One region of the Nitrosomonas ureae genome, then DNA from elsewhere that is predicted to be linked to it. Evidence: riboswitches for the same ligand, from Rfam matches in the RefSeq annotation. Region 1 holds a riboswitch; the other holds the start of a gene.
The links. A riboswitch is a leader RNA that binds a small molecule or an ion and turns the genes downstream of it on or off. The one in region 1 is predicted to bind cyclic di-GMP.
Positions count from the first base shown of each region.

Region 1 (8,195 bases):
TAGCGGCAACAGCGGATCCTACGGCCGTTAAATGGCATCCGGGGCACTATTACATAATAAAGGGTTCCAGCAAAAATAATGCAACCTACTTGTCACAAGTATATAGCGAGCTTGATGCAACACCGGCATTGAATGGAATGATGATTCGTTATTTCTGGAATGATCTGGAAAAAGCAAAAGGTGTGTATGATTTTTCATCCATCGATAAACGTCTCGCTGAATTATCCACCAGAGGAAAGCGTCTTGTTATTCAGGTGCAAACAAAATCATTCAATAAAAGACAAGTTGTGCCAACTTATATGAAGACAGCTGAATATGAAGGTGGGGAATTTTACACTACGGATTATGGCAGTACAGAAATAAGAGGGCGTAATATCAAATTGTGGAATCTCAAAGTGCGGACTCGCTTGGTTGCTTTATTCAAGGCAATGGGAGAGCGTTACAACTCACATCCTAATTTTGAGGGTATCAGCATGATAGAAACTGCTTTTGGACAGCCTATCGAACCGCTCACAAATGCTCAGATTGCTGGATTTTATAATAATAAGATCATTGTGCAGCAGAAAATGCGTCAATTTTTTCCCAATACGATGACGATTCAGGAAGTTAATTATCCACGCCCAATTCTCGCGTCATTCGTGGGTAGCCTCAAAGATATCGGAACTGCATTGAGTAGTCCGGATCTTTTTATCGAAGAAAAAGGCTTGAATTTTGAAGGAACAAAATATGATCCACATAAGGGAGTTTACAATTACTATGAGGATTTCTCCGGCTTGATACCTATGGTTCCTACGGTTATGCCAAAGAATTATAAAAATACGAAGGGTGATGGAAGCGGTTATGTGCCAACTGTTTCTCAGATTCTGGCTTTTGCGCGCGATAAATTGAATGCTAACTATATCTTTTGGACACGGGAAGCACATTACCTTCAGGTACTGGAGGTATTAAATCAAAGTGCGCAAAAGACGACTGATGCAGGTGGATTGAATCCTGTTTGCCCTGCTTCTTATTCATCTTGTGTGAAATAGCGATGATATTCCCGATAAACTGACGGGATGAAGTCTTGTGTTTTTAATGTGCTAGAGCGTTACAGCGTAGATAGGAAGTATTAGCTGAAATTACTAAATTTCTTATATATGAATAATGTATTTTGTGTTTTAAACAAGTGTTTCTCAAATATGGAGACCTATCTACAGCTGCAGCAATAGCAATAGCAATAGCAATAGCAATAGCAATTGAGAATTGAAAGATGAAAAAGGCAAACCCTGCGAAAGCAGGGGACGCAAAGTCACTGATCTAAAGGGTAAACACCCCATGATGGCAGGACCGCCAGATACCGCAGCTCGTTTTAATCACGCATGTGAATAAAACGAATCGAGCCATACCACTTCGATGCGTATCCACGCAGTTCCTGCCTTTTAACTAAACTAAAAGGAGGAATCAAATGAACATAATCCTACGGTAGCGATAACCGCACCCAAAGTCGCAATATGAAAAAGGCAAACTCTGCGAAAGCGGGGGACGCAAAGTCACTGATCTAAAGGGCAAATGCCCCAGGATGGCAGGACTGCCAGGTAACGCCACTCGTTTTACTCATGTATGAGGACGGACGAGTCTCGAGTAATAAGACTTCAGAGCGTATCCATGCAGTTCCTACCTTAAACTTTAAGGAGGAATTACTTATGAAAACCAATGATCAATTATTGGTTATCAATTCGATAACACCAAACACCAGTATAAGAGTTAAACCGGCACGTATTCTAGTCGCTTCATTACTGCTTATTATCAGTATGGTTTTAGCTCCATTGAATGTATCAGCTGCAACAACAGACCCTGCTGCGGTCAAATGGCATCCGGGTCATTATTATACAATCATGAGTTGGGGCAATAACAATTCTGCATATCTATCTCAGGTATATAGTGAAATCAAAGCAACCCCAGCATTACGTGGAATACAAATGCGTTATCTATGGGCAGAGCTTGAGAAATCAAAAGGTGTATATGATTTCTCATCTATTGATAAGCGCCTCGCTGAACTGACTGCCAGGGATAAACGTCTGGTCATTCAGGTACAAACGAAATCATTTGATCCGAATTGGAAACTCGTGCCTGACTATGTGAAAGGTGTTGCATACGAGGGTGGGCAATTTCCTTTTTCGGATTATGGCTCAACCACTATTAGGGGGTATAACATTAAGCTGTGGAATCCTCAAGTGCGTGATCGTTTGATTGCCTTATTTAAGGCATTGGGAGAGCGCTATAATTCGCATCCTTACTTTGAAGGTATTGGTATGATAGAAAGTGCTATGGGTCAGCCCCTTGAGCCCATATTAAGCGTCCAAGCCGATGAATTTTATGTGAATATGATTCAAGTGAATCAGAAAATGCGCTTGTTCTTTCCCAATACAATGACGATTCAGGAAGTCAATTATCCACGCCCAATTCTTAATTCACTAGTAACCCAACTCAGGGATATGGGAGCAACGCTAAGTGGTCCGGATACTTTCCAGGATGAAAATGGATTGAGTTTTAAAGCTACACAATACGATCCCAACCAAGGAGTTTATAATTATTATTCGGATTTTTCTGGCATGATGGCTATGGCCCCAACGGTTATGCGGAAAAATTATGAGAATACGAGAAATGATGGAACAGGTTATGTGCCTACTGTTTCCGAAATTCTTGTTTTTGCCCGCGATACCTTGCATGCAAACTACATTTTTTGGTCACGGGTTCCGGAATATAAAGATCAGGTGTTGGAGGTATTAAATTGGAGTGAGCAAAGAAACGATCCTGTTGGAGGACTAAACTCTACTTGCCCCACAGTTTATTCATCGTGCGCTGATTAATAGTTTTTCTGATAAGTTCACGAGTTCGCCTATACTATAAAAGCATAGGCGAACTTTCTTCCAGTACTTCCACGCTTTTCCTGAAGATTTATCAGTTTGAACCAAACTAGGTGTGCAATTCTCTTTTTGTAGTGTCGTATATCATTACCTATACTTGGTTAATTTTAAGATTGATGAGATAAAGATATATTGAATAGAAGAATTGGATTGCTTACTATCATTTACCCGATCGTGTCGGTAATCGTCGATGTTCGTTTCTAGGATGTTGTAACAATTGACAAGCACGACGGAAGGTAAGCAGTGTTTTTTGTGCGTAACCTAAAACTGTATCGGAAGAATAATCATTTGGTGGACTATCTGTGCTAATCCCTGTGGGAAGTCCGGTTAACAACGCCAATCCCTCGATAACATGCTGCATCGTATAAATTGCAAATAAACCCTGCCTGACGGCTTCAATAACTGAGTGATTCAACATTAAATGCGACCGGTTCTGATAAGGAATCAATACGCCTTGCTCACCGGTTAAACCTACTTTCTCGCACAGTCTGAAATAACCCTCAATCTTGTCATTAATGCCTCCTACCGGCAAGATTTCACCGTATTGATTCAAAGCACCTGTTACCGCAATACTTTGTTTTAACGGCACCCCTGATAACGACGACAACAGTGCGTAGAATTCCGCGCAAGACGCAGAGTCTCCTTCGATGTTGGTATATTCCTGCTCAAATACAATCGATGCGCTTAGTGCGAGTGGCGCAATATGGGCAAACAATCCGGTCAGATAGTTTTGCAGTATCAACATGCCTTTATCATGAATTGGACCAGACATATCTACTTCCCGGGCAATATTGACCACCCCATCCTCTCCCGCGAATGCGCGCGCGGTAATACGCACAGGGGTGCCAAAACTGTGATCGCCCAAATCAATCTGCGTCAGTGCATTAAGTTGACCTACTTCTATTCCATGCACTGCTATAGCGATTTCACCCTCAAGAATAGTTTCTTGCAGACGCAAGTCAGGATAATTATGGCGTATTAAACGTGCCTGCAACGCTGCTGAAATGTCTGCCACTTCCACCCTGTGACCGTTACGTGAATTGCAAAATGCGGCACTTTCCAGCAACAGCATTTCGGTGTTGGCGAAGATAGCGCTCTGCCGTTTTTGATCCTCCACCTCCCGATGCGATTCTTCCAGCAAGCGCGCAACCGCAGTCGCTGTGAAATGCGGCAGTTGTGCCGCAGCGCAGGCATTTGCCACAAGTACCGCTGATGCTTGATAAGTTTTCGTGCTGGCGATAAAGCTTGCAGCGAAATCAACTTTAATCCGGAAATGCCGCATGAATTCTGGATCGATTTCCTGCAAATCATAATATGCGCTTTGCGATCCGATCAAAATAATTTTGACGTTTACTTCGACCGCTTCGGGTTCCAGAGACATAGGTGCACTGGAAGTCAATAATGAACCGGGCTCTTCGATTTGCAACCGCTTGCTGCGCAAAAATCGCCGCAGTTTTATCCATAAAGAATCATCGGTTAATAAATCATCCAGGTGCAGCATAAGAAACCCACCATGCGCTTTTAGCAAGCTACCGGCGCGAATGCGCAGGAAATCGGTCTTCAGCTTGCTATTTTCGAATTGATAATCGATGCTACCGAACAATGAAGATATGGAAGGATTATCCTCGATAAAAACCGGTGCGCCTTGTACATCCGCGTTGTCCACCACCAGATTGATCTGATAACGGGAGAAAATTCGATTTAATTCCGTCTGCTGCTTTTCTTCCTCGAGATTATTTGTCTGAAACGCTATCAAATTATCGAGAATATCCAGTTCTATCTGCGAAAAAAAAGTCTTCAACTGGTCATTGTGCTTTAATTCTTGCTGCAATCCTTTCCAGATGTTCTCCAATGCAAGATTCAGCATAGGTTGAACAAGACGCCTTTGCAGTAAAGTCAATGCATGGTCCCTTTCTTTCTCTATGCGTTTGAATTCGCCAAAATACTGTTCGATCGCTTCACGCAATGCCTGCTCGGCTTGCTCTATTTCAACCTTGCGTATCTTGGGCAACTTCAATAAATTTTCTGCCGTAAGAATTTCATTTTTTTCATTCAACAAGGTAAAAACAATCTGCTCGTTTTCCCGATGTATAGTGAAATGCAGAGATTCGGCAAACTTATCCAGTTCGATGTAAGCCTGATCAGCTGCGATTTTAAAGTTTTTTTCAATGTGATTACTGTTAAGCTTGAAATCTTGCCCATTTAAACATTGGTTTATTTCAGTCGGTAGCGATTTCGCAAATTGTAACAGTGACTGACGCAACATTCGTCCTTGCCCGGCTGGTAAGTACAAGGCCAAAGGCTTCTCTGGGGAAATGAAATCGTACAAATAGCACAAATCCGGTGACGGAGGCCTCGCGGCTGCTGTATTAGTCATAGCTTGATGCAGTAGGGTAGTGCGTCCTGATCCCGCTTCTCCTAGGACAAACAAATGATAATCCGGCTGCATCATACCTAAACCAAAGCGTGCAGCTACTTCCGCCCTTTCCTGGCCAATCCAGGATAACGGGCGCTGCAATAATTCCGATGTATCGGAAAATCCCAGTGAATCCGGATTGATAGTAATACGTAATTGAGATGAATCTAGAACGTTAGTCGACATGTTTGGATAATGATTGTAAGGCGAGAATATTTCGCGAATTACCCGTATTGTATCTATTTAATAGATTCTGAAAAATGTTTGTCAATTGCTATCGAGGCAGTCGCTACAAAAGGTGGAGTTAATACAGATAAGTTACGGCGATTAAATTTCAATATATTATTTGATTCCCGGTTTTTGGGACGAAGATGGGGTGAGAATTGGTGGATTGAAGCGTGTTTATAGTTTTCCCATCACTTACTACAGGATACTCTATTCATCATTTCGGCTGGGAGACACACGGATATTGCGGCATTCCTGGCGGAAATGATGATAGTAAAATGATTTATAGATGAACTTACCTGTGTGCAGCTAGGAATGACTCCCTGTACACGGTATGTAATCGTTATATTACAAACGTGCACATCCTGGGTCTTCCCGAATTAAGTGAATCTTGTCAGCAGCGAGATCTGTAAGGCTTGTATGAACCCCGGAAGGCCATTCGACAGTCACCGCTTCGGCAATTAAATTATTTGCCAGGCCAAAATGAAGTCGGCGATCGTCTTGAACGCCATTGCGTATTCCTCCCGCATGCAGACGAGCTTGTTGTTTGCCGCCAGCCGTGACTACAACTCGTGCACCGATACCATCGCGATTGGATTGGCAGCCAATAAGATCAATCTTCAACCAATGGTTGCTTCCGCCCTTGTTGCGCAAGAGAAATTGGCGTCCGTAATTAAATGGATATTCAAGTTCCCCTCCGTCGGTAACTAGCAGGTCGAGATAGCCATCATTGTCATAATCGGCCACGCTGACCTTTCCACCCTTGCCAATATTTCTGGTGCTTGCTCCGCCTGCATCGGGCACAAGCACAAATGTTCCGTCAATATTCTCGAGTAAGACATTGTGTCGATTGCGCAGACCATTAGCGCATGTAAGGTAAACATCGAGATCCATGTCATTGTCGAAATCCCCAACAGCCACCGAGCGACACGAATCTGTCAGTTCATAGCCAAAATTTTCATCAACAATAAATTCACCTTCGTGCCGGGATAGCATTACCAGCTTGCTGCTAAGATCTTTAGTCCAAAATTCACGCCCATCTGAAACTACTTTCTCAAATTCAGCATCGATTGCTCCAAATTTTGCTCGAAAAGCATCCGCCCCGCGAATCTCAACCCGCCATTGTCCGATATGCGGCACCCAACCGACATAAATGCCGGGGAGCGTTTGCAGCCCCAAGTTTACGATACCGCTCATCTCAGGGTTGGTGGCATCCAACTTTAATTTGATGAAATACCGAAGCTGACCCCGGACAACCTCGGAAACAAGCTCCGCTAAGTTACTGCCGGACTCACCGACGTGTATCATGCTCGGAGTCCAAGGATCAAACGCGCCATAAACTCGGATAGCCAATCTGGTTGGTCCTTGCAGCCAGAAATTCAGACTTCCTTTTTCTATTGACGATATTCCATGTGCATCGACAGTAACCTGCCGGCGGGTTTTGGGGTCCAGTATCCATGAGCTTACCGTTGGAGTATGCAAAACCAACAGATTATCTTCCAGGTTTCCATCAAAGTCTGCAACCGCAGTATCCTGTAAGTATTTGAATTTATAGCGAGGTTCCTCGAGTATAGGTAAAGGTGTGGTGTCACCTAGCCGGTATAGGTCCTGGGGATAAAATACCCAACCGGATGTCAGCAGGTGTACGGCAGAATCGAAGTAAGCCAATTGAGCGAATTCTCCGATAGTTTGTTTCGTCATTTCAGGCGCGGCATTAAAAGTCCCGTCTTTTTCCTGCAACATTAATCGGCTGGGTCCGAGGTCGTCAAGCGGGCGTTTTTTATTGACCATATAGAGATCCAGCAGACCATCATTATTCCAATCCAGCCACAGTGGTGTCCTGCCACGTCCAAAACTATCATTTAATCCACGCACTATGGCTTCATCGATTAGCTTGTTCGTATGGTTAACATAAAATGCCTTATCGTCGGCGGCTTTGCCTCCCCGGTTTCCGTACAGTTCAATCAAATCCTGATCACCATCATTGTCAAAATCAGCCCAGGCACCGCCATGAGCATCGCGGAAAGAATCTCCTTCCCAAAACTCACTCAGCCTCTCGATGAAAGTACCATTGCCGTTATTTATATACAATTGAGGTCGATTTGTATGGTTGCCAACCCAGATATCAAGCCAACCGTCTCCATTGAAATCGCCCCACGCTGAACCGTAACCGGCTCGAAGCGTAGTTGTGAGACCAGCCGATTTAGTTTGATCTTCAAATGCGATCTCGGCGTTTAATGTTTGAATGCTTCCGAAGGAAAATACAGTGCAAAAATAAGTTATTATTTTTATTAACTTAATCATTTATTGGTTTTTTGGATTATGGCTGTATTTATGATTGTAATATGAATAACTGAAATTTGAATGCTTCGTCAGAATTCATGAATGCTCCGTCAGAATTCATGATTAATTTTTTGAAGGAATATAGCCAGCTGGTTGTTCCGCACCTGAACCAAAGAAGTGTGCTTCCAGTTGTTCTGCTAAATATTTGCGTGCTTTTGCGTCTGAAAGATTCAAACGGTTTTCGTTAACTAGCATAGTTTGGTGTTCGATCCATTGACGCCATGCTTCCTTGGAAACATTCTCAAAGATACGCTTACCTAATTCTCCGGGGTAGGTCTGAAAATCCAGGCCTTCGGCTTCTCGGC
Region 1 is NZ_CP013341.1:1,569,266-1,577,460, forward strand. Features, by position in the region: gene ATY38_RS07195 (hypothetical protein) at 1-1,028, shown strand, start outside; cyclic di-GMP riboswitch class I at 1,248-1,334, shown strand; cyclic di-GMP riboswitch class I at 1,489-1,575, shown strand; gene ATY38_RS07200 (hypothetical protein) at 1,683-2,849, shown strand; gene ATY38_RS07205 (Lon protease family protein) at 3,067-5,508, opposite strand; gene ATY38_RS07210 (CRTAC1 family protein) at 5,896-7,851, opposite strand; gene ATY38_RS07215 (oxidative damage protection protein) at 7,954-8,195, opposite strand, start outside.

Region 2 (8,195 bases), 670 kb from region 1:
TCGGAGGCGTTGCAAAGTTACCGCCTCGCGTATAAAACGCCAATACTTCATCCAATGTTGCCATGCCGCCGTTATGCATGTAGGGCCCGGTTAATTCGATATTTCTTAAAGTAGGAATTTTGAACGAGCCATTCGCGGCGCTTAAGAATCTTTTTCGTTTGGGTTTGCTCAATTCTGTCAATGCGGCATTTATTGTTGGTATAAATATACCTGCCGGATTGAAACAATTGACAGTGTTTTGCTTTTGTCTTTGTATTCCATCCACACGTGTGAAAAATAAAGGATGGGGATTGTTACTCTCGATAGCAATCGACGTATCCAGATCACAAGGCCTTACATTTGCAACATAAGGATCTACAACCCCGGATACGTTGCCTCCCAGAAGCTGTAAATATTGATCAGAGAACGATAAAGGATTACCGAAAGGATCAGTGCCCCCCAAGCCAATATCATTTTCTACCGGAGTGACACCGGTGCCAGAGAAACCCGTATCTTGAAACATCATGCCGCCGGTCAACGATAGACTGGTTACCACAGTTGTAGTACTGACACGGAATGTGGAATTACCGAAAGCATGCGGATTTAATTTTTGCAAAATACCATTGGTTACCACAGCTGACGAAGTAAAGTTAGGGCCGATATGACAAAGTGCGCAGTGCGAATCACGGAAAATATCCATGCCACGTTGTGCTGATGCACTTAAATTTACGGGTATGCCATGCTCATCCACAGCGCTGCGATCAAAGGGTGAGTCATCGGATATCAAGGTTGATTGATATATTTGGAGCGCAAGCGCAAAGAACATGGCAAAGTTAGCCTCTACCTGACGATAGGGTGTGCTATGCGTTGCAGAGCTAAGCGGTGGCACGCCAAATGGGCCAGTGTGAATATAATCCCAATACTTGGGATTAAATGCTTCCATGATCAATTGATGGTAGCTCGTATTTAATCCTTTTTGTAAATTATTGGGTGTGCTGTGCGCCAATCCACCCAGTACGCTATCATTCCAGTGCACACGCTGATGCTCGAGTGGTTTGCGATTCAGTAACTTACGGCCAAGATCGGCAAAGGTCCGTCCGTGACAACTCATTTCGGAGTCATCCAATGGTGGAGAGATGGCCAGGGAGGCGAGTGAGGAATTGATGAGTCTCAAACGCTCTTTGGCAACCGTGCCATCGCCATTTCTAATCCAGACACCGGCATCAGGATCGCGATCTCCCCAAGGACTGCTACCGTTAAAAATATTATTGGCACGGCCATCCCAGAAGCTACGAAAATTGAAAACGGCATTAATGACAGTTGGTGTATTTCGCGGCTCAACTTTGCGCGTCCCTTTTGTACCTACATGGAAAACCGGATCAGAACTGCGATTACATTGATCATTTGTTGTCGCAATTGATTTGACATCTCGATAATCACCGCCAAAGGTTCCCGACGAAGATACTACATCATCGCTGTTAAAAATAACGGAGCCTGTGGGGCTGAGCGGATCATCGGTTTGATAAAAAGGAAAGTCATTTCTCTTCAGGATCGCATTAGGTCCACGTAGTGTGCCGTCGCGTGCAAGCTCAAATTCCTTTGGCAATTCACTATTTTTACCTGCCGGCGCAATTTGATTTTTAATGCGTCGATCCGCACCTGCATGAAAATGACAGGTAGCGCACGCGATCCCATCACTTCCGACATTAATATCCCAAAATAAGGCCTTCCCAAGTATTAGAGCTTTATTTTTATTGATAATAATGGGATCAGAGCCACCTACTAAGCCAGGTACATTGGGAACCGGTGCTCCTTTCAAGGACATGGGGATAGGACCAAAGCCATCCGCTAGCAGGAGTGACCCAGTAAAAAAAGTAAGGCAACCTATCTTGGTTAGTGCGCTTATAATTTTTTTTATAATGTTGGGCATATTCTTACTCCTAAGCATGCATTTCAAGGAATTTCAAGTTGCTTGCGTGTTTTGTTTTGAGTACGTGCGGAAGAATTTATTCTTCACGGTAAGAAACGGAGCGATTCTGGAAAATGCTCCGTTTCCGCTATTGTTTTATTACTATTTTAGGCTGCAACGTTATTCAAAGCTTTTCCGCGGTTTTTCAGGCGCCAAGCCACAAGACCCAGACCAACGAGCAACATCGCGTAAGTTTCAGGTTCCGGCACTGCACTGATATGCAGTTCAAAGGCTCCGCCTGCAGTGGCGTTGTTAGTACCTCCGATGTACATGGCATACCACCCTGGCGCTAAGTCATTGAACACAAGCGATGCGGAATTGGCTCCAGTGCTGCCACTAATGCCATTCTCGAAAGTGTTCGTTAAACTTATGTCATTTGCCCCTGTGTGAATGGTTTCGCCCCACCCGTTTCCAATGGTGTGCGAAGGGCCGGAAACTGCATAACCCAAAGTTTCGAGTACGTTGCCTCCATTACCGCTCGCCATCCATAATGTTCCCGCATCGCCCATCGCGCCAGTTGCATTAAAGGAATGTGGCGTGCCAAATCCTGCCGCACTGAGTTCGCCGCCAAAGCCGGTGGTTCCACCATCGAATTCGGTACCGCCAGTGGCCCAAACCGTAAACCCGGGAGCAAAACCGGAATCTCCGGAAACAGTTACGGCAACATCTGCGAGACTGTTATTCTTAAAGGTATACCAATCTCCAGTATGAGCCCAGGCAGAATTATTTAGAGCGGGATTGTCCGAGTATGCGCTTTGTAGACCGGTTTCCGTGGCAGAAATGCTGCTGCCCAAGTTAAGCTCATTATTATCACCAGTCCAAGGTTTAAATCCTACGGCATCAGCAGCATGCGCGCTTGCACTTAGCACGGTGATAGAAATGATAGCTGCTGAAATAAGCATACTTGTTATTCTTGCAAATTGTTTTTTCATTTGGAATCTCCAATAATAATTGAATACTTCTAAACCAATTACAGTGTGCCGTTGACTATATATTGAGTTAATAAACAGTAGCTTCCGGCTTTCATGGGTGAATGATGATCTGAAGTCGATAGATTTGATGCTTCTCGATTCAGTGACTCCCATCATTCAAGGGAGGCAACCCAGCGGTCTCAGTGATGGAGATCTGTAGGCTTTCCGAGCTTATCTTGCGACAAGGGTGGCTTTATCAATTTATGATTAATTTTATTGTATATTGACAAAATTACAATGTGGCAAATTGCCGCACCTTTTTAGAACAAACTGACGTGTAACTGGACAATTTGGTGGAAGTTACTTGTATATGGACCTTCTAATATTGCAAACATATAACTTTGATTTTAAAGCGCGTAAGATTCTCAATAAATATAAAAAAATCAATATGTTCGATAGCGCACAGAAATGATCCCGGATTGAGCATATTGTTTAATTTGTGCGAGGAAGTCGGTAGCGGCGGAACGCTGCTATGTTAGATTGAAACCCATCAGCGTTTTGCCTTCTCTTGATGAATAGATTTTTCATATTGCACTACTTCGCCATGGCTTCAAAATATGAAAACCACGCATAAAGAACAGCAGGGAAGTTTTATTTAATTTGAGTAAAGGATCTAATTTATTATGCAACAATTTATGCAGCTTGGCCTGATTGAGCTTCCGTGGTGGGGCTATGTGTTAGTTGCGCTAATCATGACCCACATGACCACTGTAGCTGTAACGATTTTTCTCCATCGCTATCAGTCACATCACGCGCTGAAGCTGCACTCCATGGTCAGCCACTGCTTCCGTTTTTGGCTATGGCTTACCACCGGAATGGTCACCAAAGAATGGGTGGCTATACACCGTAAACACCATGCCAAATGCGAATCTGACGAAGATCCACACAGCCCGCAGGTACATGGCCTCAACAAAGTGTTGTTTGATGGTACCAAGCTATATCGTATAGAAGCTAAGAATACCGCAACGCTTGTCAAATACGGTCATGGCACGCCCGATGACTGGATCGAACGTAATTTATATTCGCAGCATGTCGTGTTGGGTATCGGCATTATGCTGACACTTGATCTTGTTTTATTCGGTCCAATCGGATTCCTTGTATGGGGGATACAGATGTTGTGGATTCCGTTCTTCGCCGCCGGGGTCATTAACGGTGTTGGACACTATTATGGTTATCGCAATTTTTCGACGAACAACACTTCCACCAACATACTGCCATGGGGGGTTATCATCGGAGGAGAGGAGCTGCACAACAATCATCATGCCTATGTGACTTCCGCCAGGTTCTCCAACAAGTGGTGGGAATTCGACATTGGGTGGATGTACATTCGCGTTCTGGAGATGCTGGGTTTAGCAACCGTATGTAAAGTGACACCCGAGATTCGTTTTAAACTGACTAAATTTCCTTGTGATGTAGATACTTTGAAAGCCGTAATCGCCCACCGTTATGATGTGCTAGCGAGGTTCGCTAGCTACCTGAATCAACCTACAATCACTGAAATTCATAACTTAAGCACGCGAGCTATTCCAGGTTTGCAAGATGCCCGTGCGCTGGAAGCAGTTAGACATTGGTTGCAAACGGATGTCGGTCGGATGGCGGAGAAAGATCAGGTGGCGTTGGATCAGGCGCTTCATTCGAGTCAATTGTTGAGCACTATCTACTCAATGCGACAAAATCTTGTTGCCTTGTGGAGTAGTTCTACCACCTCCACGGAGCAACTGGTAAAGGATCTAGAAAACTGGTGTGTGCTGGCCGAGGAGAGTGGCATCGGCGCATTGCAGGAATTTTCCAGGAAATTACGTTGTTACAACTAGCTGGTATGATGAGAACGCATAAGTGTGTCCTCATTAATGCTTAGAATCAGCTTTATCTTAATCCATATTGGATTGATTCTAAGCTTTTTGTTTTAGCCTAAAATCTTTTCGTAAATTTCTTTCTCTATGCGATAGCATGCACATGAGGCCGCTTCGAGTCCAGCGCGATCGAGAATCTTGATATTTCCACGTTTGTAGATAATTAATTCGCTTTTTTGGAGAGAAATTGCTGCTTTGGTGATGCCAACACGCCTTACACCCAGCATATTAGCCAAGGATGCGTGTGTGGCATAAAAATGATCGGATTGTGCCCGGTCCTGGGTCATCAAAAGCCAGCGGGCAAGTCGAGCCTCAATAACATGGAAGAAATTACATCCTGCCGTTTGAGCAATTTGGCTCATCACCACAAAAAGATAGCGTTTTAATTTCTGATTAAATGCGGCGCTTTTCTGAAGTTGTAGCAAAAATATAGGTGTCGATATGCGTAATGCCTGACCTGCCCCTTGAACCACAGCGTTACATGAAGCAACATCAACTGCCAAGATGAGGGGAAGGCCAAACATACCTTCACGACCAACCAACCCTATTTCCAGATTGCGGTCATTATCAATTGGTGTGATTAAGGAAATAATGCTCGTGGTAGGAAAATAAACATGGGAAATCGGATTGCCAGCGTGATATAACACTTCTGCAAAGACCAGTTCGGTTTCTACACCACTTGCAAGTAATTTTTTGTAGTCATTACCAGGTAAAGCAGCTAACAAATGATTAGTTCTTATAATTACTTGAGCAGACGACATAAGAGTACTCTGTATGTAAAAAAATAATCAGTGAACTCTTGATATCCATATCACTGGGCGGCTGAGGTGGCGGTGCTCACTGTTAATACTGCAAAAATCTTTGCTATCTATGCGATAGGAAACGTGATTCATACAGGAAAAACTTCTGCAACTAAGTTTTAGTTTGCCGATTTTTCAATTGCCTGACCACCCTTCTTAACATCCTTTCCTATTCCACTCAGAGTATTACATGCAGACAATAAGGTAATAGTAATTAGTGTAATCATTAGAATTAATGCTTTCATAATAGGCTCTCTTTTTATTTAAATAAAAAATTAAATTTTCTTTGATATAGTGAACTACTTAGCAAGAATGCTTAGTAAAGTTTTGGCGTAATTTTCTGAGATTTCTGAGAAATGGAATGCGTTATACTGAAGATTACGCTTGTGTATAAAACCAGCTAGGCTCTTATAGACTGGGGATCAATGTTTAGCAGTTTCCAGAAGATCCATAATTAAACGTAGCAAAGACTCATGCGCTTAATTCATCAGTTTTTCAGAATGGCGCATAAATTTCTACTTCAAATGGCAGGAGGTCGTTTTCCAGTCAGAAAGAAGACGATAGCCATAATAATACCGACCACAAACGCAATCCATGCTATTTGAGTGGCCGTTCCCGCAATGCCGGAAAACCCGAGTAGGCCTGCGATAATAGCGATAATCAGAAATGTAACTGCCCAGCTAATCATGTGTTTTCTCCTTATTTCTAAATGATACATAGTTCAAACTTCATCGAATTGATAGCAACCCCTATACCTATAGTTGGCAACCCGTTACAAAAATTAGTTGCTGACAAATAATCATTTAGGAGTGACACACACGATTTATTTAAGAACACCGCACAAGCTCAGTTTTTATTTTTGTAACCAAGCATGCCCAGTAAACCTGTAAACAATAAATATTTGATTGGTGGTCACTATCTACAATGAAATTACAGCCAAAATCTTTCAGTAGTAGTTATTGAACATGTAGAAACTAAATTAATAATTTCCTTTTTTATCTGTGGGGGAATTTTTTTTCTTATCCGTTCCGGTCGAGCTGCTTGTATCGCGATCACGGTTCTCAGAAGAACTTGAGCCGCTTTTTTCTTCTTCACTTTTCTTTTTAGACGCATTGGATTGCGATTGCTGTACTTTGTCTTGCCTGTCATCTATTTTATTCTGCGTCTGAGAATATTCGGCAATTGCGGATGTACTCGCTAGCAAAAATGCTGTACTGATAACAAATGGTATCACTGTATTTGTTTTAACTTGAATCATGATATTGCTCCTTTTATTAAATAGAATCCTAAGTTCCTGGGATTAACAAGTACTGGGCTTAGAACCTAGATAATCCTCTTGAGCGTCCGATCGGTCTGTTCGTTACCGAACATTTGAAGAAAATAGGTAAATTTCGAAGATAGATGAGGTGAAAATGTCGGTTTTTTGTAATTAACCTTTTCATGCAAAACTATCAATTTACTTTAAGATATTTGCACGATAATCAATATTTTTCGCTTATTCTGTCTGCGAAAAATGGAGAGACAATTAGTTTATTGAATGAATTAATAACAAGTTATGCAATTGGAAAGAATGAAATCAGGAATGAAGTATACGCTCGGATTCTTTTCGAACTACTTCGTAACATTCACATACCCGCGCTTCCAATCCCTTCCGATCTATCACGGTGATATGGCCTCGGATGTATTGAATCAATCCGGCTTGCTGCAATTTCCCCGCAGCTTCAGTAACACCTTCGCGGCGTACGCCTAACATATTGCCGATCAATTCTTGTGTCATGGCTAGTTCATTGGAAGGTAGTCGATCGAGACTGAGCAGCAGCCAGCGGCAAAGTTGTTGATCAATCGAATGATGCCGGTTACAAACCGCCGTTTGTGCCATTTGGGTGATAAGGGCTTGGGTGTACTTCAGCAAATTGTGAAGCACGGCCCGTGACGGTTAAATTCTTCCATAAATTGTTTCTGTCGTATCCGGTAACAATACCCTGCACTCTGTACTACAGCACGATTTGGCATCGTTTGTCCGCCCATAAAGAGAGCAACGCCGACAACCCCTTCAAAGCCGACCACTGCAATTTCCGCTGAAGCACCATTCTCCATCACATAAAGTAGCGATATGATGCAATCCGTGGGGAAATAGACGTAATGGAGTTTTTCTCCGGATTCGTAAATAACATTGCCCAGAGGCATCTGGATAAGCTCAAGATGAGGAAAAATACGATCGTATTCTGTCTCAGGTAATGAAGCCAGGAGGTGATTTTTTTGAGGGTTGATATGTTTTTCGGTCACGTCAGTCTCCATACTGTATGAATAAAGAATAAAGAATAAAGAATAAAGAATAAAGAATAAAGAAGAATGAGCGACACTATGCTTTCAAACTATCCAGTAAATTTCTATTATACGTATCCAATGTATGTTAGCGCACAAATCTTATCCGGCATTTTATTATAAAGCCGCTGATACTCTATTCAGATACAGTTAATACCCGTTTGACAGGAGCATTTCTATGTCAGTTAGCACATTTCATTTTCAATTATTATTCTATGCTTGTTTGGAAGTTTACCAATCGGACCACATGGTATCGAGGAGAGGCATGAAGCGAGTAATGGAGTGGATTCTTATTCTG
Region 2 is NZ_CP013341.1:2,239,456-2,247,650, forward strand. Features, by position in the region: gene ATY38_RS10235 (cytochrome-c peroxidase) at 1-1,909, opposite strand, end outside; gene ATY38_RS10240 (PEP-CTERM sorting domain-containing protein) at 2,056-2,880, opposite strand; cyclic di-GMP riboswitch class I at 3,042-3,121, opposite strand; gene ATY38_RS10245 (DesA family fatty acid desaturase) at 3,555-4,733, shown strand; gene ATY38_RS10250 (Crp/Fnr family transcriptional regulator) at 4,826-5,533, opposite strand; gene ATY38_RS15515 (entericidin A/B family lipoprotein) at 5,692-5,799, opposite strand; gene ATY38_RS15520 (DUF1328 domain-containing protein) at 6,093-6,260, opposite strand; gene ATY38_RS10255 (hypothetical protein) at 6,552-6,830, opposite strand; partial or broken gene ATY38_RS10260 (Crp/Fnr family transcriptional regulator) at 7,149-7,870, opposite strand.
Region 2: it holds a riboswitch for cyclic di-GMP, as region 1 does, so the genes downstream of both, ATY38_RS10240 (PEP-CTERM sorting domain-containing protein) here and ATY38_RS07200 (hypothetical protein) in region 1, are expected to answer to the same signal.